2 regions of the Massilia sp. 01N410 genome follow, and region 2 is predicted to be linked to the other one. Evidence: predicted binding sites of a transcription regulator. Region 2 holds the regulator's gene; the other holds the start of a gene.
What was found. Region 2 encodes HrcA, which represses chaperone genes, less so after heat shock. Its sites were predicted from a motif close to TTAGCACTCNNNNNNNNNGAGTGCTAA; they were not measured.
Positions count from the first base shown of each region.

Region 1 (14,442 bases), on a different contig from region 2:
AGTCCGCCAATCATGCTCAACCAAACCAATGACTGTCTGAATCGATTCAAGAATTGGATCGTTGGCCGCGTACGAATGCAGGCAGGATATCGCGCCGGAAGATGTCCAGGATCGGATTGTTATTGTCGCGGCGGTAGGCGCAGATGGTCTGCACGGGCTCCGGCGGCTCGGTGGCCATCGTGCGCAGTACGACCCCGCGCAGCTGCAGGCGGGCCGCCGCGGTGGGTATCAGCGCCACGCCCACGCCCGAGCTGACCAGGGCCAGCATGGTGTGGATCTGGCCGATGTGCTCGACCACGTCGGGCGTCACGCCGGCGGCGTCGAAGCAGTTGTTCAGCAGCTGGTAGAAATAACGCGCCTCGTAGGGCGAGTACATCAGGAAGGGCTTGCCGTGCACGCAGGCCAGGGTCGGCCGCTCCGGCCAGTCGGCCGCCTCGCGCTCGGGAATCGCCAGCATCAGTGGTTCCGTCGCCATCAGCACGGTCTCGAGTTCGCCGTGGCGCGCGTGGGGGCGCATCAGGCCGATGTCGAGCTGGCCGCTGTCCAGCCCTTCGAGCTGGGACGTGGTGACCAGTTCCTTGAGCGTGAGCGAGATGCCGGGCGCGCGCTCGCGCAGGCGCCGCACCAGGTCGGGCAGCGGGCCGTAGCCGAAGGCGGCGGTGAAGCCGATCGCCAGCGAGCCTTGTTCGCCCTTGGCGACCCGGCGCGCAGTCACCACGGCCTCGTCGGCCATGCGCAGGATGCGCGCGGCTTCGGGAAAGAAGGCCTTGCCGGCCGCCGTCAGGCGCACGCCGCGGCTGCTGCGGTCCAGCAGGCGGGTGCCGACGTGGTGTTCGAGCAGCTGGATCTGGCGGCTCAGCGGCGGCTGCGTCATGTTCAGGCGCTCGGCGGCGCGCCCGAAATGCAGTTCCTCCGCCACCGCGACGAAGCAGCGGATCTGGCTGATCTCGAACATCCAGTCTCCTTTTTAAAAACTATGGCGGATACCCAGGTTGTAGCCGGTGTTGCCGGTGCCGGTCTCGGTATTGTTTGCCACAGTGTAGCCTGCGCCGTTCTTGTTATCGATATGGGCGTAGGCCGCGTACAGGCCGGTGCGCTTGGACAGGCCATACAGGTAGCCGATGCCCCAGGAATTGGCGTCCTGGTTGAAGCTGGTGCGGTCGTCCTTGTGCATGACCGAAGCCATCAGCGTGCCCGGGCCGATCGCCGCGGAGATGCCCAGCAGGACCGAGCGTCCGTCTAGCGACGGGGTCGGCTTGACGCCACCGTAAGGATTGTTGGCATTGCCCAGCGTGGCGGCATTGAAGCCCTTGTCGATGCCGTAGGCGAAGCGCAGGGACACCATCTGCAATTGCCAGGCGGCGGTCAGGAGGGTATTGCGGCCCAGCGAGCGGCTGACGAAGGGCGCGCTCGCGGTGGCGGTGACGTCGGTGTTCTTGCTGTTGTAGGCCGCGCGCAGGACCAGCGGGCCGTTGGCGTAGCCGATCGCGCCGCCGAACTGGCGGCCGGTCGAGGCATCCGGCTGCTCGCCGAAGGCATAGGCCAGTTCGCCGTCGAAGCCGTTCAACTTTGGCGATTTATAGGTGATCGTGTTGCTGGTGCGGACGTTGGTGCCGTTGTCCGGGAACAGGTTTTTCGAGGTGCCCGCATAGCCGGTGCCGAAGGGGTCGACCGCGGCCAGCGCCGTGTGCCAGGGCGTGTACTGGCGGCCCAGGGCCACCTGGCCGGCACGCGTATTCAGGCCGACGAAGGCCTGGCGGTTGAAGATGGTGCCGGCAGCGTCGACCTCGCCGGTGTCGATCTTGACGCCGGTTTCCAGCGTGAAGAAGGCGGACAGGCCATTGCCGAGGTCCTCGGTGCCGCGGAAGCCGATGCGCGAGGCCGAGGCGGCGCCGCTGGTGAGCTTGGTGGACGGGCTGGCGACGCCGCCGTGCTCGCCGACGATGGCGGCGTCCACGATGCCGTAGATCTGCACCTGGGTCTGGGCCTGTGCTGCCGCGCCGGCGGCGAGGCTGACGATCAGTGCTGCTGCTTTCTTCATGCTGCTGTCTCCTGTCTGTTGTTATGGGTAGGGGCGTGCGCCGGCCGCGCCGGCTTTTGACAAGCCGGTCGCAGTCGCTGCTTGGGTGAAAACGGGGCTTACTGGTGCTTACGTCACAGGGGCCGGATTGAACAGCGCCAGCGCGTTATGCAGGCGCCAGTGCTCGGCCCAGGTTTTCTTGCGTCCGCTGGCGACGTCGAGGATGAAGTGGAACAGCTCCCAGCCGACATCCGGGATCGTCGCTTCGCCGGTGGCGATGCGGCCGGCGTTGATGTCCATGAGGTCGTGCCAGCGCCGCGCCAGGTCGTCGCGGGTGGCGACCTTCACCACCGGAACCGCCGCCAGGCCGTAGGGCGTGCCGCGGCCGGTGGTGAACACGTGGACGTTCATGCCGGCGGCCAGCTGCAGCGTGCCGCAGATGAAATCGCTGGCCGGGGTGGCGGCATAGATCAGGCCCTTCTGCTCCAGCTTCTGGCCCGGCGACAGCACGCCGGTGATGGGCGCCGTGCCGGACTTGATGATCGAGCCCATCGCCTTCTCGACGATGTTGGCGAGGCCGCCCTTTTTATTCCCCGGCGTGGTGTTGGCGCTGCGGTCGACGCCGCCGCGCTTCAGGTATTCGTCGTACCAGGCCATCTCGCGGATCATGGCCTGGGCCGTGGCTTCGTCGATGGCGCGCGCGGTCAGCTGGTCGATGCCGTCGCGGACTTCCGTCACTTCCGAGAACATCACGGCGGCGCCGGCGCGCACCAGCAGGTCGCTGGCGAAGCCCACCGCCGGATTCGCGGTCACCCCCGAGAAGGCGTCGCTGCCGCCGCACTGCACGCCGACCACCAGATCGGAAGCCGGACAGGTCTCGCGGCGGCGCGCATTCAGCTCCATCAGGTGGCGCTCGGCGGTGTCCATGATGTTTTCGATCATGGAGCCGAAGCCGACGTGGGCGTTGTCCTGCAGGCAGACGTGGTCGGGGCCGTTCACGTCCTTGATCGGCATGGAAGAGGAAAGTCCAGCGGCCGGGAACAGGCGCCCCGGCTGCAGCTTTTCGCAGCCCAGGCTGACCAGCATGGCGCGGCCGCCGAAGTTCGGGTTCTTCGCGATATTGCGCAGGGTGCGGATCGGGATCTCGGCGCCCGGCGCTTCGATGGCGACGCCGCATCCATAGGTGTGGTCGAGGCTGACGACGTCGTCGACGTTCGGGTACTTCGGCAGCAGTTCGTCCTTGATGCGCCTGACCGCGAACTCGACGACGCCGGACACGCACTGCACCGTGGTGCTGATGGCGAGGATGTTGCGGGTGCCGACCGAGCCGTCCGGGTTGCGGTAGCCTTCGAAGGTATAGCCTTCGAGCGGGGGCAGGGCTTCGGGGCGGATGGTGGCGATGGGCAGGTTGTCCAGCTCGCGCGCCGGCGGCATGCCGACCAGGGATTCCTCGATCCACTGGCCCGGCTCGATGTCGCGCAGCGCGTAGCCGATGGCAACGTTGTAGCGAAGGATGGCGTCGCCTTGCGGGATCGGGCGCAGCGCCACCTTGTGTCCTTGCGGGATCTTGTCCTTCAACACCAGTCCGTCGGGGAAGACGGTGCCGGCGGGCAGGCCGCCATCGTTCGCGACGATGGCGACGTTATCGTTGTCGTGCATCCGGATGCTGCGTGGCGTTCCGGTCGTGTGTGCGTCCATCTGAGTGCCTCCGTGCTGCCTGATTAGTGATGCGTCAGTTGTCTGACGTCTTACAAGTTAAGGGCCAGTATAATCAGGCATTCCTAAAATAGCAATCGACATGATGCTCTCCCCAGCACCTCGTAAACACCGCAATCTGGCCCAGCTCGTGGTGGCCCAGCTGACCGAGCACATCCGCAGCGGCGAGCTGAACCCCGGCGACAAGCTGCCGACCGAAACGGAAATCATGGCGGAACAGGGCGTGAGCCGCAGCGTGGTACGCGAGGCAATCTCTCGCATGCAGGCGGCCGGCCTGGTCGAGACGCGCCACGGCATCGGCACCTTCGTGCTGCCGCCGGCGCCGCCCATCATGGGTATCGATCCGGCCACCGTGGTGACGGTGCGCGACGTGATCGCGCTGCTGGAATTGCGGATCGGCCTGGAGACCGAGGCGGCCGGCCTGGCGGCGGCGCGCCGCACCGAGTCCCAGCTGGCGGAGGTGAGGACGGCGCTGGCGGCCCTGCAGCAGGCCGCGCGCCGCGGCGAGGACACCGTCGAGCTGGACCAGCGCTTCCACCTGGCGATCGCCCAGGCGTCCGGCAACGAATACTTCCGCGCCATCCTGCAGCACCTGGGCGCCAACATCATCCCGCGGGCGCGCATCAATTCGGCGCGCCTGACCCATGCCGATCCTGTGGCTTATATGGAACAGGTGGGGCGCGAGCACGAACAGATCGTCGACGCCATTGCGCGCGGCGATGCGGAGTCCGCCCGGGCGGCGATGCGCCTGCACATCGGCAACAGCAGGGAGCGCCTGCGCAAGGCCCAGGAGTCGCTGGAGGCGGCCCAAGGTAGGGAAACCCTGTCGATGTAAGATGTCTGACAAGTTCGCCGTACGGCTGAATCGTGCGGCAAGCGAGCTGTCATACAATCAAGCTTCTTACCATGGAGCTTGCCATGCCAATCTACCGCGTCTGGTACCGGGATAACCCTGAACCCTTGCAATTCGCTGCGCCGAACCGCTGCAGCGACATGGAAATCCTCGAGCACATTCTGGCTCAAGAAAAAATCGCCCCGGCCGGCACGGAGCCGACCTTGAGCGAGATCATCGAGAAGAATCGCCTGGCGCCGGTGCGCTATACCGAGGACGAGAGCGAGCTCAACGTTATCGAGTAGGGCGGGCCTTCTCCATATTCGGCAGCAGGGCCGCCAGGATCCCCAGCAGCGGCAGGAAGGACGCGATCCGGTACACCTGCTCGATGCCGGCGACGTCGGCGATCTGCCCCATCGCGGCGGCGCCGATGCCGCTGATGCCGAACATCAGGCCGAAGAAGATCCCGGCGATCATGCCGACCTTGCCCGGCACCAGCTCCTGGGCGAACACCACGATGGCCGAGAAGGCCGAGGACATCACCAGGCCGATCACCACCGACAGCACGGCGGTCCAGCCGAGGCTGGCGTAGGGCAGGGCCAGCGTAAATGGCGCCGCACCCAGGATCGAGACCCAGATCACGCGCTTGCGGCCGATGCGGTCGCCGATCGGGCCGCCGGCGAAGGTGCCGATCGCCACCGAGGCCAGGAACAGGAACAGGTACATCTGCGCGGTGTCGACCGGCACGTGGAACTTCTCGATCAGGAAGAACGTGTAGTAGCTCGACAGGCTGGCCATGTAGATGTACTTCGAGAACACCAGCATCGCCAGCACGGCCAGGGCCTGGATCACGCGCTTGCGCGGCAGCGCCGGACCCGCGTGGGCGGCCGCCTTCTTCGGCGCGCTCTTGAGGTGGCTGCCGTACCAGCGGCTCACGCCCACCAGCACCGCCACCGCCAGCACGATCAGGACCGCGCACCAGGCGAACTTGCCGTGGCCGCTGCCCATCAGGATCGCGGCTGCCAGCAGCGGGCCGAGGGCCGAGCCGAGGTTGCCGCCGACCTGGAACAGCGACTGGGCGAAGCCGAAGCGTCCGCCCGAGGCCAGGCGCGCTACCCGCGAGGCTTCCGGATGGAAAGTCGAGGAACCGACGCCGATCAGGCCGGCGCCCACCAGCAGCATGCCGAAGCTGCCCGCCACCGACAGCAGGCCCACGCCGATGAGGGTCATGCACATCCCCACCGGCAGCAGGAAGGGTATCGGGCGCTTGTCGGTGTACAGGCCGATCCAGGGCTGCAGCAGCGAGGCGGTGCACTGGAAGGTCAGGGTGATCAGACCCACCTGGGCGAAGCTGAGCGCGAATTCCTGCTTCAGCAGCGGATAGATGGCCGGCAGCGCGGCCTGCACGCAGTCGTTCAGCAGGTGGACGAAGGCGACCGAGAACAGGATCTGCAGCACGGTGCCCGAGGCCGCGGCTTTGGTGGGTGCAGGAGTGGAAGTCGTGGAGCTCATGGCGATGAATGATCTGGAAAGCCTAGGAGTGTAATATGGACAGTCCGAACGCATATTCCACTTTTCGTCGCCCAAGTGACACTCACACCCTCTCCCCGCTATCGCCCGCGTTTCATCGCGCTGCCGCGCAAGGTTACCGCGGTGCCGTCCGAGGCCCGCCACGGCGACATGATCGAAGCCCACAGCCACCCCTGGGTGCAGCTGCTGTACGCCAGCGACGGCCTGATGCGGGTGCGCACGGAACTGGGCGTCTGGATCATCCCGCCGCGCCGCGCCCTCCTGATCGCGCCGGGCGTGCTGCACGAGCTGACCATGCTCAGCAACGTCAATATGCGCACCCTGTACATCGATGCCGAGGCGGGCGGCAGCCTGGTCGAGGATTGCAAGGTGCTGGAAGTGAGCCCGCTGCTGCGCGAACTGATTCTGGCGCTGGCGCAGGAGCCGGTCGACTATCCGCCCGAGGGCCGCGGCGGCGACCTGGCGCGCCTGATCCTGTCCGAACTGGCGGCGATGGAGACGGTGCCGATCGCCGTCCCCTGGCCGCGCGACCGCCGCCTGCAGGCCTTGTGCACGGAGATCATGGCGCAGCCGGGCAGCCCGCGCCGCCTGGAAGACCTTGCTTTGGACGCCGGCGCCAGCGCGCGCACCTTGATCCGCCTGTTCCCGAAGGAAACGGGCCTGCATTACCGCCAATGGGTGCAGCAGGTCCACCTGGCCCATGCCTTCGAGATGCTGGCGCGCGGGGAAAGCGTGGGCGCGATCGCGCGGGCGCTGGGCTATGCCAGTCCGAGCGCGTTCACGAGCATGTTCAGGCGATTGCTGGGCAGGACGCCCCAGCATTACCTGGCGGAGTGGAAGGGAAGTTAGGAAGCGATTCAGGAGCCGCCGGCCGGGGGAGGAGTGGGCACTGCCACATTCGCATGCGACGGCACCGCGCGGCCAGCGGCGCTGATTACGATAAGCGCATCAACCTGCAGGCGGTTTGTGCTGAATCAATCTCAATCAAATTACGTCGCCCGCGTGGCTTAATCACCGCGCAGGCGGGGCCAAGCTTATTTAAGTTCAACGTGCCGGATATTCCGCCGCCATTCCGACAGCGACTGCAAGGTATCCGTTTCCCCATCCTCGACCAGGATCTCGTCGCCATTCTTCTCGACCAGGAAGCTGGCGCGGCGGTGAATGTCCTGCTTGCGGTTTTCCACGAAGCTGAGCTGGTAATAGGCCTTGCCCTCGATGACGCGCGGCGCCGGATCGTCCTCGATCACGGCGCCGTGCACCTTGCCTTTCGAGCTCTTCTCGATCTGCTCCGACCACGTCTTGATCTCAGGCAGCGCCATCAGTTCGGCGACGGCCTGGTCGCGCGTGCGGGTGGGGGCGGCGGGCGTCTCGGCGACGGCCGGCTTGGGCGGCGGCGTTTCTTCGCGCTTGCAGGCGGCAAGGGCGCACAGGGCGAGGAGGGCGGCGCCGATCAGGCGGACAGGACGTGTGGACATGGGTGAAAACATTGTGGACCAAGGACCAGTCTACACCCAGCATAGTCTTATGGGCAACTTATCGCAGGAACACATCCAGTGTCGGAAAGGCGGCCTCGGCGCGGATGCAATTCCACAAGCAGGAGGTCGCAATCGGCAGCATAGTCGCGCGACAGCTCTGCCGCTCCGCAGTCTCGCAGGTAATGCAGGGACCAGATCACGCCGGCTCATCCCTCCAGTTGCAGCCCATGCTGCCGGCACCACCCTTCCAGCGCAACCCGGGTCTCTTCTTCGCGGAAGCGATACCAGGAATCGAGCAGGCCGCGTTCCTCGACCAGGCGGGCGAACCTGTCGTAGCCGTCGCCGCGTTCGAACAGCTCGCGCACCCGGTCGCGGTCGCCGGCCAGGTGGGTGGCGGCGAAGCGGAACATCAGTTCGCGGCCCAGGCCCAGCGTGCTGGCGGCGGGTACGGACACATAGGCGTCGCCGGCGTCGAAGTCGCCCGGCACTGGCGCTTCCTCGTCCATGTAGTCGTCGTTCAGCAGGTGGATCATGCCGGTGTCGCGCGCCACCAGCGCCTTCGCACTGCCTTCGCCGTCGTCGACCAGGATGGCCGCGTTTTCCAGTTCGTCCAGTTTTACCGATGGCATCGCTCGTCTCCCGGAATGAAAAAAGCCCGCGGGGCGCAAACCCCGCGGGCCTTACTTTACTACTCGGTTGGCTGTGGAGCCGTCCGGCTTGATTACATCATGCCGTCCATGCCGCCCATGCCACCCATGCCACCCATACCGCCCATGCCACCGGCCGGCTTGTCTTCGGCGATGTCGGAGACCATGCAGTCGGTGGTCAGCATCAGGCCAGCGATCGACGCTGCGTTCTGCAGTGCCGAGCGGGTGACCTTGGCCGGGTCCAGCACGCCCATTTCGACCATGTCGCCGTAGGTGCCGTTGGCGGCGTTGTAGCCGTAGTTGCCGGTACCGGCCAGCACGGCCGACACGACCACCGACGGCTCTTCACCGGCGTTCTGGACGATCATGCGCAGCGGCTCTTCCATGGCGCGCAGGACGATCTTGATGCCGGCTTCCTGGTCCGGATTGTCACCTTGCACCTTGATTGCAGCGCGGGCGCGCAGCAGGGCCACGCCGCCGCCCGGGACGATGCCTTCTTCGACGGCAGCGCGGGTAGCGTGCAGCGCGTCTTCCACGCGTGCTTTCTTCTCTTTCATCTCGACTTCGGTAGCGGCACCGACGCGGATCACGGCAACGCCGCCGGCCAGCTTGGCAACGCGTTCCTGCAGTTTTTCGCGGTCGTAGTCCGAGGTCGCTTCTTCGATCTGGACGCGGACCATCTTGACGCGTGCTTCGATCGCTTCAGCGGCGCCAGCGCCATCGATGATGATGGTGTTTTCCTTGCCGACTTCGATGCGCTTTGCCTGGCCCAGTTCAGCCAGGGTGACCTTTTCCAGGGTCAGGCCGACTTCTTCGGCGATGACCTGGCCACCGGTCAGGATGGCGATGTCTTCCAGCATGGCCTTGCGGCGGTCGCCAAAGCCCGGGGCCTTGACGGCGACGGTCTTCAGGATGCCACGGATGTTGTTGACCACCAGGGTCGCCAGGGCTTCGCCTTCGATGTCTTCGGCGACGATGACCAGCGGACGGCCAGCTTTGGCAACTTGCTCCAGCACCGGCAGCAGGTCACGGATGTTCGAGATCTTCTTGTCGCACAGCAGGACGAACGGGTTCTCGTGAACGGCAACCTGCTTGTCCGGGTTGTTGATGAAGTACGGCGACAGGTAGCCGCGGTCGAATTGCATACCTTCGACGATGTCCAGCTCGTCGTTCAGCGACTTGCCGTCTTCGACGGTGATGACGCCTTCCTTGCCGACTTTTTCCATCGCTTCAGCGATGCGCTCGCCAACCGACGAATCCGAGTTGGCCGAGATGGTGCCGACTTGGGCGATCTCTTTCGAGGTGGTGGTCGGCTTGGCGATCTTCTTCAGTTCTTCGACGGTCGCTGCGACGGCCTTGTCGATGCCGCGCTTCAGGTCCATCGGGTTCATGCCGGCGGCAACGAACTTCATGCCTTCGCGCACGATGGCTTGCGCCAGCACGGTCGCGGTGGTGGTGCCGTCACCGGCGTTGTCGCTGGTCTTCGAAGCGACTTCCTTGACCATCTGCGCGCCCATGTTCATGAGCTTGTCTTTCAGCTCGATCTCTTTCGCGACCGAGACGCCGTCCTTGGTGACGGTCGGGGCGCCGAACGAACGGTCCAGCACCACGTTGCGGCCTTTCGGGCCCAGGGTGACTTTGACTGCGTTGGCCAGGATGTTCACACCCTCGACCATCTTGGCGCGTGCCACATCGCCGAAAATTACGTCTTTAGCTGCCATTTTATTAATTCTCCGTATTCAGGAAAGTGTTTGGACTGATTACTGGGCCACGACGGCCATGATGTCTTCTTCGCGCATGACCAGCAGTTCCTCGCCGTTGACCTTGACGGTCTGGCCCGAGTACTTGCCGAACAGCACGCGGTCGCCGACTTTCACTTCCAGCGGACGGACGTTGCCGTTTTCTTGCACTTTGCCGTTGCCCACGGCGAGAATCTCACCCTGGTCCGGTTTTTCGGCCGCTGCATCGGGGATGATCAGGCCGGACGCAGTTTTGGTTTCCTGGTCGAGACGCTTCACGATCACGCGATCGTGCAATGGGCGAAGGTTCATGCAAAACTCCTTTGATTGTTGATTGACTGTTCGTTTGATAACCGCCCCGGTATCGGCTGCGGTGCAAAGAGTTGTTAGCACTCTTCACTAACGAGTGCTAATTATAGGGACGATAATTTCCCATTTCAAGCGGTGATGTTGGGGATTTGCCAGTCTTTTTTGATGTTCCGCAAGCGGATCGACCCGCGCGGGGTAGGAAAGCGCAGAAGCCTACCATTCATTTCTTGAAACCCGCGCACGGCACGGCATCTGTTGACGAAAAATCGATCCCGATCCTATAGTTATGGATGATTTCCGAATTCCAAGAACTGTCCGATAAAATCGACCGCCTCGCCCAGCTGGCCCAATCGCTGCGCAGCGAGAACTATTTGCTGCGCCAGGCCAACGCCCTGCTGAGCGCGGAGAACGTCGATTTCAAGAACCGGCTGCTGCAGGCCCAGCAACGCGTCGAAGCGATGCTCGCCCAACTCGAACCCGCCGAGGTGTCCGTCGACGAGGACGCCTCCGCCAACTCTGACGACGAGGAGGCCGCGCAATGATCCAGCTCGATGTGCTCATCATGGGCCAATCCTACCGCCTGGCTTGCCGGGAAGGCGAACAGCAGACCCTGCGCGAAGCGGTCCACTACCTCGACAGCAAGATGTGCGCCCTGCGCGACTCGGGCAAGGTCAAGGGAACCGACCGCATCGCCGTCATGGCCGCGCTGTCGGTGGCTGCAGAATTCCTGTCCGTGAAATCGCCGCAAGGCCCGCTCGGCGACCAGTCCATGCTGGAGGTCAAGCAGAAACTGGAAGCGATGAACTCGGTGCTGGATCAGGCCCTGGCGCCGCAGGAAAACCTGTTCTGAGATCAAATTCGTTTGACATGCCGGTTCATCGTAGTAAACTGGCGGCTACCCTGCGGTGTTCGAGATTTGCCATATATTCCTTGAACCATTCAATCGCATAGGTTGCGGAACATTCTCGGTGGGCGTGATCGTCACTAGTTTGACGAACCCGAAATTGAGCTGACTGTGACCACCTTGAGCCGTCAGGTTCGGGATGCCGGCAAAAACGGCACAGGCGGGGCTACAATCGGAGCGGTTGCGACACTTTATGTGCGCAGCCGCTTTTTTATTGTCCACGTTCTTTTGGAGTGAACCGCATGCGCTACTGGTTGATGAAATCCGAACCCGATGAAGTCAGTTTCGACGACGTCCTGAATGCGCCAGACAAGACAGTCGCCTGGTTCGGGGTTCGCAACTACCAGGCCCGCAATTTCATGCGCGACCAGATGGAAGTCGGCGACGGCGTCCTGTTCTATCACTCCAGCTGCGCGGTGCCGGGCGTGGCGGGCATCGCGCGGGTTGCCAGTACCCCGTATCCGGATGCCTCGCAGTTCGACGCAAGCAGCCCTTACTTCGATCCGAAGGCCACGCGCGAGAATCCGCGCTGGATCTCGGTGGACGTGCAGGCGGCCGGCCAGGGCCGCTACCTGCCGCTGACGGCGCTGCGCGGCGTGCCGGAACTGGAGGACATGGTGCTGCTGCAGAAGGGCAGCCGGCTGTCGATTTCTCCGGTGACGCCGGGGCAGTGGAAGAAGATCCTCGACATGGCCGGCGTCAGCTGACGTCGCTCAGACCGACGTACCGATCAGCGTTTCGCGGCGCAGGCGCACCCGGGTATGCGGCGTGCGGATGCCGGCGCACATGCCCCAGACCGCGGCCCAGCGCAAGGCCTGGTCCGTGGCGGCGCCGAAGGGCCGCGCGGCGGCGGCGCGCCTCAATGCGGTCGACATGCGCTGCATCGCATACAGCTTTCTGGGTGAGATGGCGTGCTTCATGAGGCCACGATAGTTTCCCATGTGGCGACGAACGGTGCTCCATTTAACCGATAAACGCAGGCCGGGCTTCTCTCCTACGCGTCCAGCGGACGGCGCCTTGGCCGCGTGCAGGAGAAGGCCTATGCGCCTTGTAAGCGCGCCTCTTAGGCGTGCACGGCGCGCTTGTTACCGTCCGAGTAGGCCCAGCCCAGCATCAGCAGGCCGGCCACGATCATCGGCACCGACAGCACCTGGCCCGAGGTGATCGGCATGCCGAGGATGTGGGTTTCCCAGTCCGGCACGCGGAAGTACTCGGTGAAGAAACGCGCGCAGCCGTACAGCAGGGTGTACAGGGCGCCGACCGCCAGGCGCGGGCGCGGCTTGCGCGCGAAGATCCACATGATGACGAAGACCAGGATGCCGTCGACCAGCATCTGGTACAGCGGCGACGGATGCACCAGGTGGTCCTCGATGCCCGGCCATTTCATGGCCCAGGGCAGGGAAGGATCGGCCATGCGGCCCGGCAGTTCGTGGTTGATGAAGTTGCCCAGGCGTCCGCAGGCATAGCCGATCGGGACCATCGGCGCGATGAAGTCGTACACGTCGAGCAGGTTGCGCTTGCGCTTCCTGGCCCACAGCGCCATCGCCAGCAGCACGCCGATGAAGCCGCCGTGGTAGGACATGCCGCCCTGCCAGGTCTTGAAGATGTCGATCGGGTTCGCCAGGAAGTGGGCCGGCTGGTAGAACAGCACCTCGCCCAGGCGCCCGCCGATCACCACGCCCAGCATCCCGTAGAACAGCATGTCGTCCAGGTCTTCCTTGGTCCAGCCCTGGGCCTGGATGTGCGGCTGGGTCCTGATGCGCACGCGGCCGAGGATGATGAAGAGGGCGAAGGCGACCACGTACATGATCCCGTACCAGTGGATCGGCACGGGGCCGATGTGGAAGGCGACGGGGTCCGGGTTCGGATGGACGAGCATAATCAGTGATTCCTCAGTAGTTCCAGAAAGCCCTTCAGCACCGGCGACGGGTTGTCGCGGCGCCAGGCGATGCCGGTCTCGACGAGCGGGGTCGGATCCGCGAGGGCACGGTATTCTACGCCGGGCCGCATCAGGTTAGACACGGATTGTGGCACAAGTGCCAGCCCCATGCCGCCGGACACCAGGCTGACGATGGTCTGCATCTGGATCGCCAGCTGGCCGATCACGGGGGTGATGCCGGCCGCGCGGAAGCAGGACAGGATGGCGTCGTGCAGGGCCGGCGAGATCTCGCGCGGGAAGACGATCAGGGGCAGGCGCGGCAGGTCCTGCAGCTTGACCGGACCTTCGCGGCGCAGCGCGTCCAGGCCGGCGGGGGCGCACAGGATCAGGGGCTCGTCGAGCACCTTCATGTAATCGAGCTGGCCGAGGGCTTTATCCGGCAGCGGCGGGATCAGGAGGCCGGCGTCGACGCGTCCGCGCAGCAGCTCCTCGGCCTGCACGTCGGACGTCGCTTCGATCAGGTTCAGGTGGACGGCGGGATAGCGCTCGCTGTAGCGGCGCAGGAAGGCCGGCAGCACGTTGTAGTCGCAGGAGGTGACGAAGGCCAGGGCGAGGCGGCCAGCCTCGCCGGCGGCCGCGCGCCGCGCCAGCGCCGGCAAGCCATTCGCCTCGAGCAGCAGGCGCCGCGCTTCGGGAAGCAGGGCGCTGCCGGCCGGCGCCAGCTCCACCGTGCGGCGGTTACGCACGAACAGCGGCGCCCCCAGCAACTCTTCCAGCGCCGCGATCGCCTGCGACAGCGGCGGCTGTGTCATATGCAGGCGCGCCGCCGCCCGCCCGAAATGCAACTCCTCGGCGACGGTGACGAAGTAGCGCAGCTGACGCAGTTCCAGATTCATGTGATATGCATTTCCCGCGATTTCCAACTCGTCTATTCGCGAAATGTATCACAGCCGAGCAAACCAAATTCGGGGTCAGAGCACTTTTTCACCCCAGTTCGGGGTCAGAGCACTTTTTTGATCAATTTCCGTCAGGAAGAAATACGAGCTGGCGCTGGCTGGCGTGGACAGCGGAGCGGGAGGCTGCAAGCCAGCATTCCGATACCGGAAGCAATTTCCGCAAAATGTGCTCTGACCCCGAATTTGGGGCGAAATGTGCTCTGACCCCGAATTTTTATTTGCGTTTGTCGAAGGCTTGTTTGACTCTTTCCTTGCGGCGGGCTTCGTCGGTCTTGTGGGCTTTTTTCTTGTCGAGGCCGAGTATCTTTTCGATGAATTCGAACCAGATGAAGGCGATCGCGGCCAGGGCGACGATCCACCACCAGGAGAGTTGGGCGAAGCGCCAGACCTCGAAGAAGCGCAGGGCGACCAGGGCGGCGAGCAGGAGGATGAGCG
Region 1 covers NZ_JBFTRV010000018.1:24,092-38,533, reverse strand. The annotation lists gene AC1DOP_RS21180 (LysR family transcriptional regulator) at 47-955, opposite strand; gene AC1DOP_RS21175 (porin) at 968-2,041, opposite strand; gene garD (galactarate dehydratase) at 2,150-3,718, opposite strand; gene AC1DOP_RS21165 (FadR/GntR family transcriptional regulator) at 3,819-4,571, shown strand; gene AC1DOP_RS21160 (hypothetical protein) at 4,655-4,873, shown strand; gene AC1DOP_RS21155 (MFS transporter) at 4,863-6,080, opposite strand; gene AC1DOP_RS21150 (AraC family transcriptional regulator) at 6,156-6,947, shown strand; gene AC1DOP_RS21145 (hypothetical protein) at 7,133-7,573, opposite strand; gene AC1DOP_RS21140 (hypothetical protein) at 7,780-8,202, opposite strand; gene groL (chaperonin GroEL) at 8,295-9,941, opposite strand; gene groES (co-chaperone GroES) at 9,981-10,271, opposite strand; gene AC1DOP_RS21125 (hypothetical protein) at 10,559-10,810, shown strand; gene AC1DOP_RS21120 (cell division protein ZapA) at 10,807-11,118, shown strand; RNA gene ssrS (6S RNA) at 11,163-11,343, shown strand; gene AC1DOP_RS21110 (EVE domain-containing protein) at 11,415-11,879, shown strand; gene AC1DOP_RS21105 (hypothetical protein) at 11,886-12,092, opposite strand; gene lgt (prolipoprotein diacylglyceryl transferase) at 12,236-13,051, opposite strand; gene AC1DOP_RS21095 (LysR family transcriptional regulator) at 13,054-13,947, opposite strand; gene AC1DOP_RS21090 (TIGR04438 family Trp-rich protein) at 14,222-14,442, opposite strand, start outside.
Region 1: a site for HrcA is predicted at 10,346-10,372, ahead of groES (co-chaperone GroES). Genes of this name have one in related genera too.

Region 2 (14,442 bases):
CCATTGCCGCGTTCTCGGCCGGCATGCCGAAGGCGTCCCAGCCCATCGGCATCAGCACGTTGTAGCCGTTCATCCGCAGGTAGCGGTACATCACGTCGTTGATCGTATAGTTGCGCACGTGACCCATGTGCAGCTTACCGGACGGGTAAGGCAGCATCGAGCAGGCGTAATACTTGCCTTTTGGGAAACGCGGGTCATTTTCGACCGCTTTATAGGCGTCGATCGACTTCCAGTAGGCCTGGGCGGCCTGTTCGACTTCGGCTGGACTATATTTATCTTGCATGATGTTCTGCGGACTAATGGAGGTGAGCAGAACATTATACTGGTTGATTCACCTAGCGGGCTCGGAGAGCCCGCCCTACCGCAGCTCGAGCTCCAGGGCCGGCTTTTCGCCGTAGTCCTCGTAGCGCTCGTTGATGCCGATGATGCAGAAGGCCATTTCCTCCAGCACGTCCTCGGCACGTTCGCGCATGGCGTCGGAATGCAGCACGACGATGTGCAGGGTCTCGTCCGGACCGAGGCGGATGCTGCTCATGCCGTCCTCGTCGCGCAGGTAGCTGAGGCAGTCGACCCAGGAATCCATGGTGTGCGGATAGGAGTCCGGGAAGCCGAAGGCGCGCTGGCTCTCGGCGTGGAAGCTTTCGGTGTCGACGATTGCGGCGCCGTTCAGTTCGACGGTGGCCATAGGGATTCTCCGATTCATCGTCGTTCCCGTGGAGGCGGGAATGACGGTATTTATACGTTCGCGGGATAAAAAACGCCCGCCGTCCCGGCCAGTATGCCAGCAGATCGCTGACAAAGCCGTCCAGTTCGGCGGGCGTGCAGATAACGCGGGCTCAGGTGGTTTTCAGGCCCAGCACATCCTGCATGTCGTACAGACCGGTCGGCTTGTCGGCCAGGAAGCGTGCGGCGCGCAGGGCGCCCTGGGCGTAGCTGACGCGGCTGCTCGATTTGTGGCTGATCTCGATGCGCTCGCCGATGCCGGCGAACAGCACGGTGTGGTCGCCGACGATGTCGCCGCCGCGCACGGTGGCGAAGCCGATGGTCGAGGGGTCGCGTTCGCCGGTCACGCCTTCGCGGCCGTAGACGGCGCACTGTTGCAGGTCGCGGCCGAGGGCGTCGGCGATGACCTCGCCCATCTTCAGCGCGGTGCCGGACGGGGCGTCGACCTTGTGGCGGTGGTGGGCTTCGATGATCTCGATGTCATAGCCCTGCGAGAAGTTCTTCGCCGCCATTTCCAGCAGCTTCAGGGTGACGTTCACGCCGATGCTCATGTTCGGCGCGAACACGATCGCGGTCTTTTCGGCGGCGGCGCGGATCGCGGCCTTGCCGGCTTCATCGAAGCCGGTGGTGCCGATGATCAGCTTGATGCCGTGGGCGGCGCAGTATTCCAGGTGCTCCAGCGTGCCTTCCGGGCGAGTGAAGTCGATCAGGTACTGGGCGCCGGCCAGGCCTTGCTCCAGGCTTGATCGGATCGTCACGCCGGTCAGCTGGCCCGAAAAGGCGCCCGCATCCGAACCGATGAAGGGACTGCCTGCGCGATCGAGTGCACCGGCCAGGGTGGCGTCGTCGGCTGCCGCGATGGTCTCGATCAGCATGCGGCCCATGCGGCCGCTGGCGCCGGCGACGGCAATATTCAATTGCGTCATGACTCTTACTCCCCGCCGCGCTTGGCCGCGTCTTCGCGCTTGCGCTTCAGTTCGTCCAGCGATTCCTGTTCGGTCTTGGTCTCGTACTTCGAGATGCCGATCAGGCGCGAGATGTATTCACGCTCGCTCGGCAGGTTGCCGCCGTCGATCTTGGCCAGCAGGTTGTCCTTGAAGTAGACAGTGACGCGGCTGGTGGTCAGCTCGCCGTTGCCGCGCGCGAGGTAGAAGGGATAGTCCCAGCGGTCGGCGTGGAAGGCGTCCGTCAGCAACGGGGTGCCGAGGATGAACTTGACCTGGTCGCGGGTCTGCCCGACCTTCAGCTGGGTCAGCATTTCCTGGGACACGAAGTTACCCTGCTGGATGTCCGGACGATACGGCGAGAACACCCACAGGAATTTCTGCAGCTTGGTGACGGTGGTCGTCTGCGCGCCCGAATTCGCGATTGCCGCGGACTTGTCGGCATCGGCGGCGACCGCGGCCGGGGCGGTGCTCACCGGCGCTGCCGGCTTGGTCTGGTTACGCCAGGATGCGCAGCCGGAGACCGTCAGCGCCGTGACGGCAAGGCCGGCCACGAGCGCGGCCCGGGCGTGGGAACGATGGAAAACGGCATTCATGACGCGCATATCTAACCTTAAAAACGATTGAGCGAGATTCTAGAAACGCTATATCATAAAGCACTACGCCTATCTCGGCCCATCTAAGAGTAACAAAACATGAGCAACAACCCAACCGACCTGAAGGCCAGCGGCCTCAAAGCGACACTGCCGCGGCTCAAAATCCTGGAGATCTTCCAGAACAGCACGGTACGGCACCTGACGGCGGAAGACGTATACAAGACCCTGCTGAACGAGAACATGGACGTCGGCCTGGCGACGGTGTACCGCGTGCTGACCCAGTTCGAACAGGCCGGTCTCCTGAACCGCAATCACTTTGAAACCGGCAAAGCCATCTATGAGCTGAACGCCGGTTCGCACCACGACCACCTGGTCTGCCTCGACTGCGGCCACGTCGAGGAGTTCTACGACGAAGAGATCGAAAGCCGCCAGCAGAAGATCGCCCTCGAGCGCGGTTTCAAGATCGCCGAACACGCCCTCGCCATCTACGGCAACTGCCAGAAGACGGATTGCCCGCACCGGCACCGTTAAGAACCTATCCCAGTAGGCCGGAGTCGCTCCTGACGCGCCTACTGGATAGGTTCTAAGCTGCGCGTCTCCTACAGCTTGTCCTGCGCCGCGCGCCGGCTGGCCGCGGCGATGACCTTGTTCACCGCCGCGATCACCAGTTCCGGCTCTTCCTTCTGAATGTTGTGCCCGCTTTTCAGGGTCAGCACCTGGGAGCCTTCGCTGAACTGGCGCAGGAAATCGGCGTGCAGGTCGCGCTTCAGGGCGACCGCCTCCACGCTCTGCAGGAAGAATTCCGGCTTGTCGAACTGCTGCACCGAGGTCAGGACGACCACCGGCACGTCCGGCAGCTTGCCGTCCAGCGGCGGCGGCAGCGCCCCCTGGTCGAGGACCGGCTTCAGCGCGTCGTACTCCGCCCTGAACCTGGCCGGCACGAGGGCGTCGAACTGCCGGTCGTCGTCCGCCGCGCGCCTTGCATCGAGCCTGCGCAGGCCCGGATTGAAGCGTTCGTCGGCCGGGTCGACCAGCACCAGGCCGGCCACCTGGCCGGGATGACGCAGCGCGAAGGCGCGCGCCAGCAAGCCGCCGTAGGAATGGCCGACCAGGATGAAGGGCGGCTTCAGCCCCGCCGCGGCCACCAGCTGGTCGAGCTCCCGGCTGCTTTGGAGGATGCTGCGCGGTTCGGGGCGCGGGTCGGAGCTGCCATGGCCGGCGCGCGAATAGCTCATGACGTGCGCCGACTTCGACAGCTCCGGCGCCACCTTGCGCCAGGTATCCAGGCCGGTGCCGAAGCCGGATTCGAAGATGACGGTATAGCGTCCGCTGCCCTGCTCCGCCGCCTGCACCTGCCAGGCGCCCACGGCGATGCGCTCCTCCGGCGCGGAGGCGCCGGTGCGTGCGACGGCGCCGCACACCAGCACGATGGCGGCGAGAATAAGGGGACGTCTGAATCGGTTCACGGCAATTCCTTGGCGGATGGCGCGCGCGGCGCAATGAACCGACTATATCCGCCGGGGGTTCCTGCCGAAACTGTAAGAAACCTCAGGAGTGGCTGAGCGCGTTCGAGAGGAGCTTGGCCGTGATATCGACGATCGGGATCACCCGCTCATAGGCCATGCGGGTCGGGCCGATCACGCCGAGGGTGCCGACGATCTTGCCATTCACCTCGTAGGGCGCGGTGACCACGCTCATCTCGTCCATCGGCACCAGCTTGGATTCGCCGCCGATGAAGATCTGCACGCCACCGGCCTTGCTGGAGACGTCCAGCAGCTGCATCAGGCCGGTCTTCTGCTCGAACATCTCGAACATCTGGCGCAGCGAGCTCATATTCGACGAGAGGTCGGCCACCGACAGCAGGTTGCGCTCGCCCGAAATGATCATGTCGTCGGTTTCCTGCAGGGCTTCGCTGCCCGCATCCACCGCGGACTGCATCAGGCGCGCCATGTCGTCGCTCAGCTTGCGCAATTCTCCGGTCAGGCGCGCACGCACCTGGTCGAAGGACAGGCCGGCGAAATTCTGGTTCAGGTAGTTGGCCGATTGCGTCAGCTCGGAGGGGCTGTAGTCGACGTCGGTCAGCAGCAGGCGGTTCTGGACGTCGCCGCGCGGGTCGACGATCACCAGCAGGATGCGTTTTTCCGACAGGCGCAGGAATTCGATCTGCTGGAACGCCGATTCGCGCCGCGGGCTCTGCACCACGCCGGCGAACTGCGACAGCGAGGACAGCATCTGGGCCGCGTTGGCGATCACCTTCTGCGGCTGGTGCGCGGGCAGGCGCATGCCGGCTTCGACGGCGTTCTCGTCGATCTGCCGCACGGTGAGCAGGGTGTCGACGAAGATGCGGTAGCCGCGCGGCGTCGGGATCCGGCCGGCCGAGGTGTGGGGGCTGGCGACATAGCCCATCTCCTCGAGGTCGGCCATGATGTTGCGGATCGTGGCCGGCGACAGGTCGAGGCCGGAAATCTTCGACAGCGCGCGCGAGCCGACCGGCTGGCCGTCGGCGATATAGCGCTCGACCAGGGCTTTCAGCAGGGTTTGTGCACGGTTATCGAGTTGCATGGTTCACATTATGCCTGTTCGCTCGCCGCGTGTGCAGTCATGCGTGCCGTCAACCACGCTTCAGGCATGGTTGCGCTCGAGCCAGTCCAGCAGTTCGTCGACATCGCGCACGATCGCGTCCGGCTCGACGCCGTGTTCGATATGCTTGCGGCTGCCGTTGCGGTTCATCCAGACCCCGCGCAGGCCGGCGCGCTGGGCGCCCTGGACGTCGAGCAGCACGTCGTCGCCCACATAGACGGCGTCAAGCGGGGCCACGCCCAGTTCGCGGCAGCCGGCCAGGAAGATCGCCGGATCCGGCTTGGCCACGCCGAACGCGGGCGCCGATACCGACGCCCGGAAATGGTGGGCCAGGCCGATGGTCCGCAGGTCGGCATTGCCGTTCGTGATCGCGCCGAGCAGCACCTTGTTCTTCAGGCGCAGCAATCCCGGCACCACGTCGTCGTAAGGCACCACGGCATTGCGCGCGGCAAAGAACTCGGCCATCGCCAGCTCCACCTTGGCGGCGTCCTCGCCGGCCTGTTCGAAGGCGGCGAGCAGGCCGGCGCGGCGCAGCTTGCCCAGGTCGAGCTGGAACTCCGGCTTCTGCGCCAGCAGTTCCAGGCGCGCCTGGCGCAGGCTGTCGATGGTGAAGCGCTGGGCCACGCGCGGCGCGTGCTCGCGCAGCCAGGCGAACAGGATCTCTTCGGCTTGCAGGATCACCGGGGCGATCGGCCACAGCGTGTCGTCCAGGTCAAAAAGGAGGGCCTTGGGCCAGGCGCGTGGGGTCGTCGTCATGCTCGGGGGTCGGAGGGAGGGCGGGTCAAGGATAGCGAGGCCGGCCTTGAAAATCAACGGCATGCAGATGTCGTTACACCGTGATACAAAGGCAAATGAGGCTGCGGCTTGGCAAATGCTCTAAAATGTCGGGCAATATTCTACTCAGCGGTGCCGCCGGTCCTGCCGTGCGCCATCCCGTCCAACGGAGATTCTATGAAGAGTTCGATCCTGTATGCCGGCGCTGCGCTGGCATGCGCGCTTGGCCTGTCCGCCTGCGGCGGCGGCAGCGGTGACCTGCCCCTGACCGTAACCATCGCCGGCGGCGTGACCAAGGAAGGCCTGGTACTGGTCAACCAGAGCAACGGCGACGAGATCGCGGTTCCGGCCGGCGCTAGCACCGTCCAGTTCAAGAAATACCTGTCGACCGACGACGAGTTCAACATCTCGTACAAGTCCCTGCCGTCGAACGTCAGCGCTTGCACCTTCAGCAACAACAAGGCGCGCGCCAACTACTATACGGTCTACACCACGGTGCCGACGGTGTTCTGCACGATCAAGACCCATACCCTGTCGGTCACGGTGACCGGCCTGACCGGCACCGGCCTGGAACTCGTCAACGGTTCCAACCGCAAAGTGGTGACGGCGGCCGATGCAAGCCAACCGGTGCCCATCGGCGACATTCCGGAAGACGGCGCGTACGGCGTGACCATCCTGAACCAGCCGGATACGCAGACCTGCACGATCAGCGGCGGCACCGGCACCATGACCGCCACCGGCCCGGGCACCACGCCTGTGGTCACCTGCGGTCCCAAGACCCAATAATCTGGAAACTGGAGAGTAAAGTATGAAGTTCCACCTCGTGCGCCCGGCCCTGATCCTGGCTTCATCCGTGGTCCTGGCGTCCTGCGGCGGCGGCGGCAAGGAGACCTACCCGGTCAAGGTGACGGTCTCCAACGTCCAGTATCCGGGTCTGATCCTGACCACCAACGGCCAGGAACTGGCCGTTCCGGTGCCCGCCAAGGCCGGCGACACCCAGGTCCTGTATTTCGCGAACGGTCTCGACTACGGTACCTACTACAACGTGGTGCCGAAAGGCGGCACCGCCGCGCTCGGCGGCGGCTCGCAGCCGGCGCACCAGAACTGCATCAGCGGCGGCATCCCGCGCGAGTATGGGACGGCGGGCCAGAGCGCCTCGCTCGAATCGGCACGCACGCCGGCGATCGAGGTGTTCTACAACTGCTCCATCCTGTCGTACTCGCTGAGCGGCACCATCACCGGCCTGCCCTCCGCCGACGTGAGCGTGACCCTGACCAACGGCAGCAACAGCACCGTCACCATCGCCGGCAGCAGCACCGACGCGTCGGTTCCGTTCGCGTTGAGCGCAGTGCCTTATGGCACGAGCTTCGGTATCACGGTACTGACCCAGCCGACCGGCTACACCTGCACCGTGTCCAGCAACGGCACCGGCGTGATGCTGGATGCCCAGGAAAAGAACGGCGGCGTCAAGGACGTGGCTGTCACCTGCGTCAAGAACAGCTGATCGACGCCAGGAGGAGGTGGTTGCGGAGGAGATATTTTCGTTGCGAATATCAAATATTCCAAACGAAAATTGGACGAATATGCTGTAACGCAGCATACTGCTTCCTGTCTCCTCCAACTCTCCTCAGAAAAGAATTGGATTTAAGCCCGCCCTCAAAAGCGGGCTTTTTTTTCGCCTTTTTCCGGGCTGTCTCTTTCAGGAAGCAGTCTCTTGCAGGAAGCAATTAGATGGCTGCTTTCTCTGCTGCGCTCAAGCGCTTCGCCGTCACCGTCACCACTGCCATCTGCTTGCCTTCGATCGACACCTGGGCGTTGTAGCGTTCGTGCGCATTGGCGCTGGCGGCGCTGGCTGCGCTGGTGACACCGGCCAGGACGACGGCTGCCAGGAAGATCGCTTCCATGTTTTTCATGACGTTCATTTCGGTTCTCCTTCGGGTGAAGTGCGTTGCGTTTTGTCTTTCGATGGTGTCACTGTAGGCGTCCGCGCCCCCTCCTTCCAGCGGACTGCGACGAACTGCAAAAAACGCGGGATGGACGCCCAAAAACCGGGGCTATGCGTTGCGCCGGCTGCCTTTTACGCCTGAGAACGCTCAACAGCCTGCGCGCCTGTGCTCGCCATACTCGACGGCGGCACAAATGCGGAGGCGACATGAGGCGGGAAAACTTCTTGAAACTCGATCCGGGTGCGGCGGCCGGCATGGCCGGCACCGTGGCCGGCTGGAACCGGCTGGCCCTGCAGGCGATCCGCGCGGCGCAGCCCGGCCCGCCGGCAGCGGCGCGCTCGCTGGCGATCCTGCACACCTGCATGTACAACGCCTGGGCCGCCTACGACGGCGCCGCCCGCCAGACCGCGCACGGGGTAAGGGTGCGGCTACCCTGCGCCGAACGCAGCGCCGCCAGCAAGGCCTGCGCCATGAGCCATGCGGCCTGGTTCGCGCTCGGCAAGCGCTTCCCGGGCCAGCAAGCCATGTTCGACGCCTGGATGGCCGGCCTGGAACTGGATCGGGCGGCGCCCGGCGGACAGCTGAGCCCGGCCGGCATCGGCCGCATCCAGGCCGTCAGCATGCTCGACTTCTGTCACCGCGCCGGCACCCCGGCCGCCACGGCGACGCCTGCCGAACCGGCGCCCGGCCGCTGGTGCCTGGCGGCGCACCGGCTGTCCGAACGCGAGGGCCAGGACGACGACCAGGACGTGCGCCTGTTCTTCGCGCTCGCCAATGCCCTGGCCGACGCCAGCATCGCCGGCTGGGGCGACGCGCAAGAGCGGGAGACGGCCGGGCCGGCCGCAATCCACGGCAGCGCCGGCGCGGCGGCGAACGAAGTGATCAGGCGCTTCGAGAACGAGATGCGGAGCGGGATGCGGGGCCGGACGCGGGCCGACACGCATGTCGGCGCCGGCTCGGCCGGGCAGGAACTGGGCAGGCAGGTGGGCGCGCGCGCATTCGACGATGCGCGCCGCCATTGGGAAGGAAGATTATGAAGCCGGTGACACCGGCTTGAGCAGGTTGGCCAGCGCCACGTACTGCTCCAGCCCCACCGCTTCCGGACGCGCGCCCGGATCGATGCCGGCCTCGACCAGCTGCTGCTCGGTGAACATGCCGGCCACACAATTACGGATGACCTTGCGGCGCTGCGAGAAGGCCTTGGCCACCACCGCTTCCAGGGTGGCGGCATCGGCCGGCAACTGGCGGCGCGTCGGCACCATGCGCACGATCGCCGAATCCACCCGCGGCGGCGGATCGAAGGCGGTGGGCGGCACCACGAACAGCATCGACATGTCGTAGCGCCACTGCAGCATCACCGACAGGCGGCTGTAGGCCTTGGTGCCGGGCTCGGCCACCATGCGCTCGACGACTTCCTTCTGCAGCATGAAGTGCTGGTCCTCGACCAGGTGGGCGAAGTCGGCCAGGTGGAACAGCAGCGGGCTCGAGATGTTGTACGGCAGGTTGCCGACCACGCGCAGCTTCTTCCCTTCCGGCACCGGAATCGAGCCGAAATCGAACTTCAGGGCGTCGCCCGAATGGACGGTCAGGCGCTCGCGCGGATAGGCCTTCTCCAGGCGCGTCACCAGGTCGCGGTCCAGTTCGACCACGTGCATGTGGTCGAGTTCCTTGAGCAGCAGCGAAGTCATCGCCGCCAGGCCGGGGCCGATTTCGACCATGGTGTCGCCTTTGCGCGGACCGATCGAATCGATGATGTCGTGGAGGACGTGGGCATCGGTCAGGAAGTTCTGGCCGAAGCGCTTGCGGGCTACGTGTTTCATGGGATTCTTAAGTTGTTGCTCGGGCGCGGACCATGGACAGGGCGATGCGGATCGCCTCCTCCATGCTGCCGCAATCGGCCAGGCCGAGGCCTTGCGCGGCCAGGTCGAGGGCCGTGCCGTGGTCGACCGAGGTGCGGATCAGGGGCAGGCCCAGCGTGATGTTCACGCCGCGCCCGAAAGTGGCGTGCTTGAGCACGGGCAGGCCCTGGTCGTGGTACATCGCCAACACGGCGTCGGCGTCCTGAAGGTACTTCGGCTGGAACAGGGTATCGGCCGGATACGGGCCGCGCGCGTCGATCCCGCGCCCGCGCGCCGCGGCCAGGGCCGGTTCGATGACGTCGATTTCTTCGCGGCCCAGGTAGCCATTCTCGCCGGCGTGCGGATTCAGGCCGGTGACCAGGATGCGCGGCGCTTTGAGCCCGAACTTGCCGCGCAGGTCGGCGTGCAGGATGTCCAGCACCTGGTCCAGCGTCTCGCGCGTGATCGCGGCCGGCACGTCTTTCAGGGGAAGGTGGGTGGTGGCCAGCGCCACCCGCAGGTAGGGCTGGTCCCGTCCGGGCGAGCCCGCCAGCATCATGACGACCCGCGGCGTGCCGGTCTTCTCGGCCAGGTATTCGGTATGGCCGGAGAAGACGATGCCGGCATCGTTGATGGTGCTCTTCTGCAGCGGCGCGGTGACGATGGCGTCGAACCAGCCCGCCTTGCAGCCTTCGATCGCCAGGTCGAGCGTGGCCAGCACCGCGCGGCCGTTGGCGGCGTCGAGCTGGCCCGGCACCACGTGGGCCTCGAGCGGCACGTCGATGACGGGAATCGTGCCCGGGCCGAAATGCGGCAGCCCGCTATGGCGCAGCGCCATCGTCGACAGCGCCGACAGGCGGATGTCCGGGTCGATCAGGCTGGCGGTCAGCGAGAGGAAGGCGGCATCGCCGACCAGCACGCACCTGGCCTGCTCGCGCAGGGCCCAGGCGGCGCGGATCGCGATTTCCGGACCGATCCCGGCCGGCTCGCCGACGGTGACGGCCAGCGTGGGACGTGCGCCCGGGATCGCCATGGCTTACTGCTCCTCGCGGAACTCGACGTAGGCGCGGTCGCGCACCTGGCGCGCCCAGTCTTCCATCGCTTCCTGGCGCTTGCGCTCGGTGAGCACCTGGCGCGCCGTGGCGCGTTCCTTGTCCTTCGAGGTGTCTTCGGTCTTGCGCTCGACGACCTGCACGATGTGCATGCCGAACGGGGTCTTGACCGGATCCGAGATCTGGCCCGGCTGCAGCGCGTGCATCGCGGTCGCCAGTTCATCCGGGATGTCGCCGGCTTCGACCCAGCCCAGGTCGCCGCCCTTCGAGGCCAGGCTGTCCTGCGAATTCTGGCGCGCCAGGTCTTCGAACGTCGCCTGCTTGCCCTCGATCTTCGCCTTCAGTTCGAGCAGCTTCTTGCGGTCCTCTTCCTCGCTCTGGGTCGGGGTGATCTTCAGCAGGATGTGGCGGGCGTGGACCTGCTGCACGTTGGCGGCGGCCTGCTCCTGCTGCTGCTGCTGGGCTTCCGGCTTGCGCACATTGTTGACCTTCAGGATGTGGAAGCCGACGTTGGTGCGCATCACCGGCGTCACCTGGCCGGCCTTCATCTTCACCAGCTCGGCCGCGAACACCGGCGGCAGGCGGTTCGGATCGCGCCAGCCGACCGCGCCGCCCTGCAGGGCGTCCGGCGAATCGGAATAGGTGGCCGCCATCTTGGCGAAGTCGGCGCCGGTGCGCAGCTGGCGCGCGACCTCGTCGGCACGCGCCTTGCGCGCCGCGATCTGCTCGGGCGAGGCGTTTTCCGGGATCCGCACCAGGATCTGCGAGATGTCGACTTCGATGCGGTCGGCGGCGGCGGCCTTCTCGGCGGCCAGGTAGGTGTCGATCTCCGCTTCCGACACCTGGATCTTGGCATCGACTTCGTGGTCGATCAGGCGCTGCATGACGATCTCGTTGCGGATCTGCTCGCGGAACTGGGCGAAGGTCATGCCCTCCTTCTCCATCTGGTTGCGCATCTCCTGCACGCTCATCTTCTGGGACTCGGCGATGCGGCCGATGGCGCGGTCCAGCTCGATGTCGGACACGCGGATGCCGTATTCCTTGCCCAGCTGGAGCTGGGCGCGCTCGGTGATCATGGCCTCGACCACCTGGCGGCGCAGGTCTTCCGGATTGGGCAGCTGCGCGTTCTGGGCGCGCAGGCGCGCGGTGATTTCGTTGACGCGGTTGTCGACTTCACGCTTGGTGATGACCTCGTCGTTGACGATGACGTACACGGAATCGATGACCTTGGCGCTGCTCGACGCCGGCGGCAGGAAACCGGTGGACTGCGCCGGCTTTGCGGCAGGGGCGGCCGGCGTACCGGCGGCCGGCGTACCGGCGGCCGGCGTACCGGCGGCTTGGGCCAGGACGTCGCCGGCAGCGAGGGCACACAGCAGCACTGCGGCCAGCTTGACTTGATGCAAACGGGTAGTACGCATATTCAGGGAAGCACTCATTTCAGGGTTTCTAGTTGTCCATGGCCCGACCGCTCAGGGGCGGCCGACGTTGGTATTCAGCCGGGTGTAACCCGGGATGCTCTTGTTAAAGGTTTCCAGCGGATTGCCGAAGCCCAGGCGCGACAGGCCGTTCAGCTCCAGTTGGAAGAAGATCGGCGTCGAGGTGGTCTGCAGGGCGGTCACGAAACGCTGCGCGCCAAGGCGGAACACCCAGCAATCGGCCTTGTACTCGAGCCCCAGGAGGCCCTCGAGCAGCTTGCGGTCGCGCAGCGAGTAGCTGGCCCGCGCCACGCCATACCAGCGCCGCGACAAGGGCCACTGGCCCGACACGTCGGCATTCCGGAAACCGCTGGCGGCGCCGATGGTGTCACGTTGATAGCGGTATTCGAAATTCAGCACCTTCATCGGCGCCGGATTCCACTGCACCCCGTAGTTCTTGCTGTACAGGCTGCGGCTCTGCGCGTCGTATTGTACGCCGCTGTCGAAGGTCCAGTTCTCGGAAATGCGGCCGGAGGCGGCCAGCAGGGCGTCCGAGCGGGTGACTTCGGCCTTGTCGGCGCTGTTCAGGCGCACGCGCGGGTTCACCTGCGGATCGCTGAAATAGTAGCGGCTGCCGGCCACCAGGCGCAGGCGCTCGGCGCCATTGGCCTCGATGAAGCGCGACACCACCGCCGCCGTCAGCTGGTTGGCGTCCGACACCCGGTCGGCGCCGACGAAGCGGTTTTCCGTGAACAGCTGGGCGTAGTTGAAGCCGGCCACCGCGGTGTCGAAGTTCGGGATCTCGCTCTGGTCCTTGTACGGGGTGCGCACGTAGAACAGGCGCGGCTCCAGGGTCTGGGTCGAATTCTCGCCGAACAGCGAGCTCTGGCGCTCGAAGATCAGGCCGCTGTCCAGCGACACGGTCGGCAGCACGCGCGAGATCCGGTTGTGCGCCACCTTGGTCACCGGGTCGACGTTGTTGTCGAGGTCGTACTGGGTCGCGTGCAGCATGACCTTGGGCGTGAAGAACCAGCCCGGCCGCACGATCGGGTAGCTGACCTGGCTCACCAGGTTGGCGCGGTTGCCCTGTACGAAGGTCTTTTCCGGGTGCGAGAAGCGCACCAGCTCGGCGTCCACCGCCCAGTCGAAGCCGCCCAGCACGTCGTAGCGGCCGGCGTGGAAATTAATCTGCGGCAGGCGGTCGTAGGGACGCGCCACCTGCAGCGCGGCGGCGTTCGGATTGTTCGGATCGAGGGCGGCCGGATCCTGCAGCACCTGGTAGCTCTGGATGCGCGTGTTCACGCTCCAGTAATGGCCCGAGTAGTCGGTACGCAGCTCGCGCAGCAGCTGGCGCTCGGCGCTGGCCGCCACCGTGCGCGAGAAGTCGGATGGATATTCGTTGTCGGAGGCGGCGTGCGCGTTCCAGCCGAAGGTCCAGCCCGGCGCCAGGGCCTGGCTGTGCAGGGTATCGATCCACCAGCGGTCGCGTTTCGCCACGCGGTCGTTCGGCAGTACCTCGAGGTGGGTCTCGCCGCTGTAGGGGCCGCGCGCGGTCTCGCCGATGTAGCGGCCGGTCAGGCCCATCTGCAGGCCGCGGTTGAAGATATAGCGCGGATACAGCGTCAGGTCGCGGTTCGGCGCAATATTGACGTAGTACGGCACCATGATCTCGGCGGCGCCCTTGGAGCCGGTGCCGATCGACGGCGGCAGCCAGCCCGAGCGGCGCGCGCCGGACAGCGAGAACGACAGCGCCGGCGTGCCGAGGATGGGCACGTCCTTGAAGTAGATGACGGTCTTGCCGGCGGTGCCGACGTCGCGCCCGCTGTCCAGGTTCAGGGTGCTGGATTTCAGGTACCAGTCCGGATCCGGGCCTTCGCAGGTGCTGTAGGTGCCGTCCACCACCACGGCCTGGTTCTCGCCCAGGAAATCGATGCGCGCAGCCTTGCCCTGGCCGTTATTCATCTGCAAATGGTAGGCCGGGTTCAGCACCCAGCCCTTGCCGGTCTCGAGGTTCAGCTGCAGCGCGTCGCCCTTGTAGCGGTCGCCGAAGCGCCACATCGTGATATGGCCCTGGGCCGTCACTTCGTCCTCGACCTGGCGGAAGCAGGCGGTGTCGGCGGTGATGCCGGTGGCGCCGCGCGTCACTTCGACGTTGCGGTACAGGTTCAGCTCGCGGTCGGGACGGCCGGCGAACTCCTCGGCGCGCATGGTCGTCGGCTGGTCGTCGTCGCTACGCGAGCCCGCCGGCGCGGTCTGCGCGTACAAGGGCCCCGTGGCCACGGCGACGAGGGCGGACAAGGCAGCGGCACGCCGCGGCGGGAAAGGAAGGGCCGTAATCCAGCTCATGAAAGATCGCGTTGCACCATAGAGGGCGATTTTTTGGATTGAATCCCTTATTATATGGGAATATTCATCACCAACCGGATTCACCGGGACGCTTCATGTCTTCTCTGTCTCAACACTCCCCCGCGGCCTTCGACAAGGATGCCCGGCTGGCCCAACTGACCGCATGGCTGGGCACCCTGGACCTGGTCGACGTCGGGAGCCTGCGCCCCGCCTCGGCCGATGCCAGCT
Region 2 covers NZ_JBFTRV010000008.1:90,656-105,097, forward strand. The annotation lists gene leuS (leucine--tRNA ligase) at 1-283, opposite strand, end outside; gene AC1DOP_RS13105 (barstar family protein) at 359-685, opposite strand; gene dapB (4-hydroxy-tetrahydrodipicolinate reductase) at 837-1,649, opposite strand; gene AC1DOP_RS13115 (outer membrane protein assembly factor BamE) at 1,655-2,272, opposite strand; gene fur (ferric iron uptake transcriptional regulator) at 2,363-2,794, shown strand; gene AC1DOP_RS13125 (alpha/beta fold hydrolase) at 2,863-3,729, opposite strand; gene hrcA (heat-inducible transcriptional repressor HrcA) at 3,812-4,825, opposite strand; gene AC1DOP_RS13135 (HAD family hydrolase) at 4,886-5,599, opposite strand; gene AC1DOP_RS13140 (hypothetical protein) at 5,795-6,403, shown strand; gene AC1DOP_RS13145 (hypothetical protein) at 6,426-7,121, shown strand; gene AC1DOP_RS13150 (hypothetical protein) at 7,345-7,539, opposite strand; gene AC1DOP_RS13155 (DUF6851 domain-containing protein) at 7,788-8,600, shown strand; gene rsmA (16S rRNA (adenine(1518)-N(6)/adenine(1519)-N(6))-dimethyltransferase RsmA) at 8,595-9,383, opposite strand; gene pdxA (4-hydroxythreonine-4-phosphate dehydrogenase PdxA) at 9,391-10,434, opposite strand; gene AC1DOP_RS13170 (peptidylprolyl isomerase) at 10,438-11,871, opposite strand; gene AC1DOP_RS13175 (LPS-assembly protein LptD) at 11,923-14,214, opposite strand; gene AC1DOP_RS13180 (aminoglycoside phosphotransferase family protein) at 14,310-14,442, shown strand, end outside.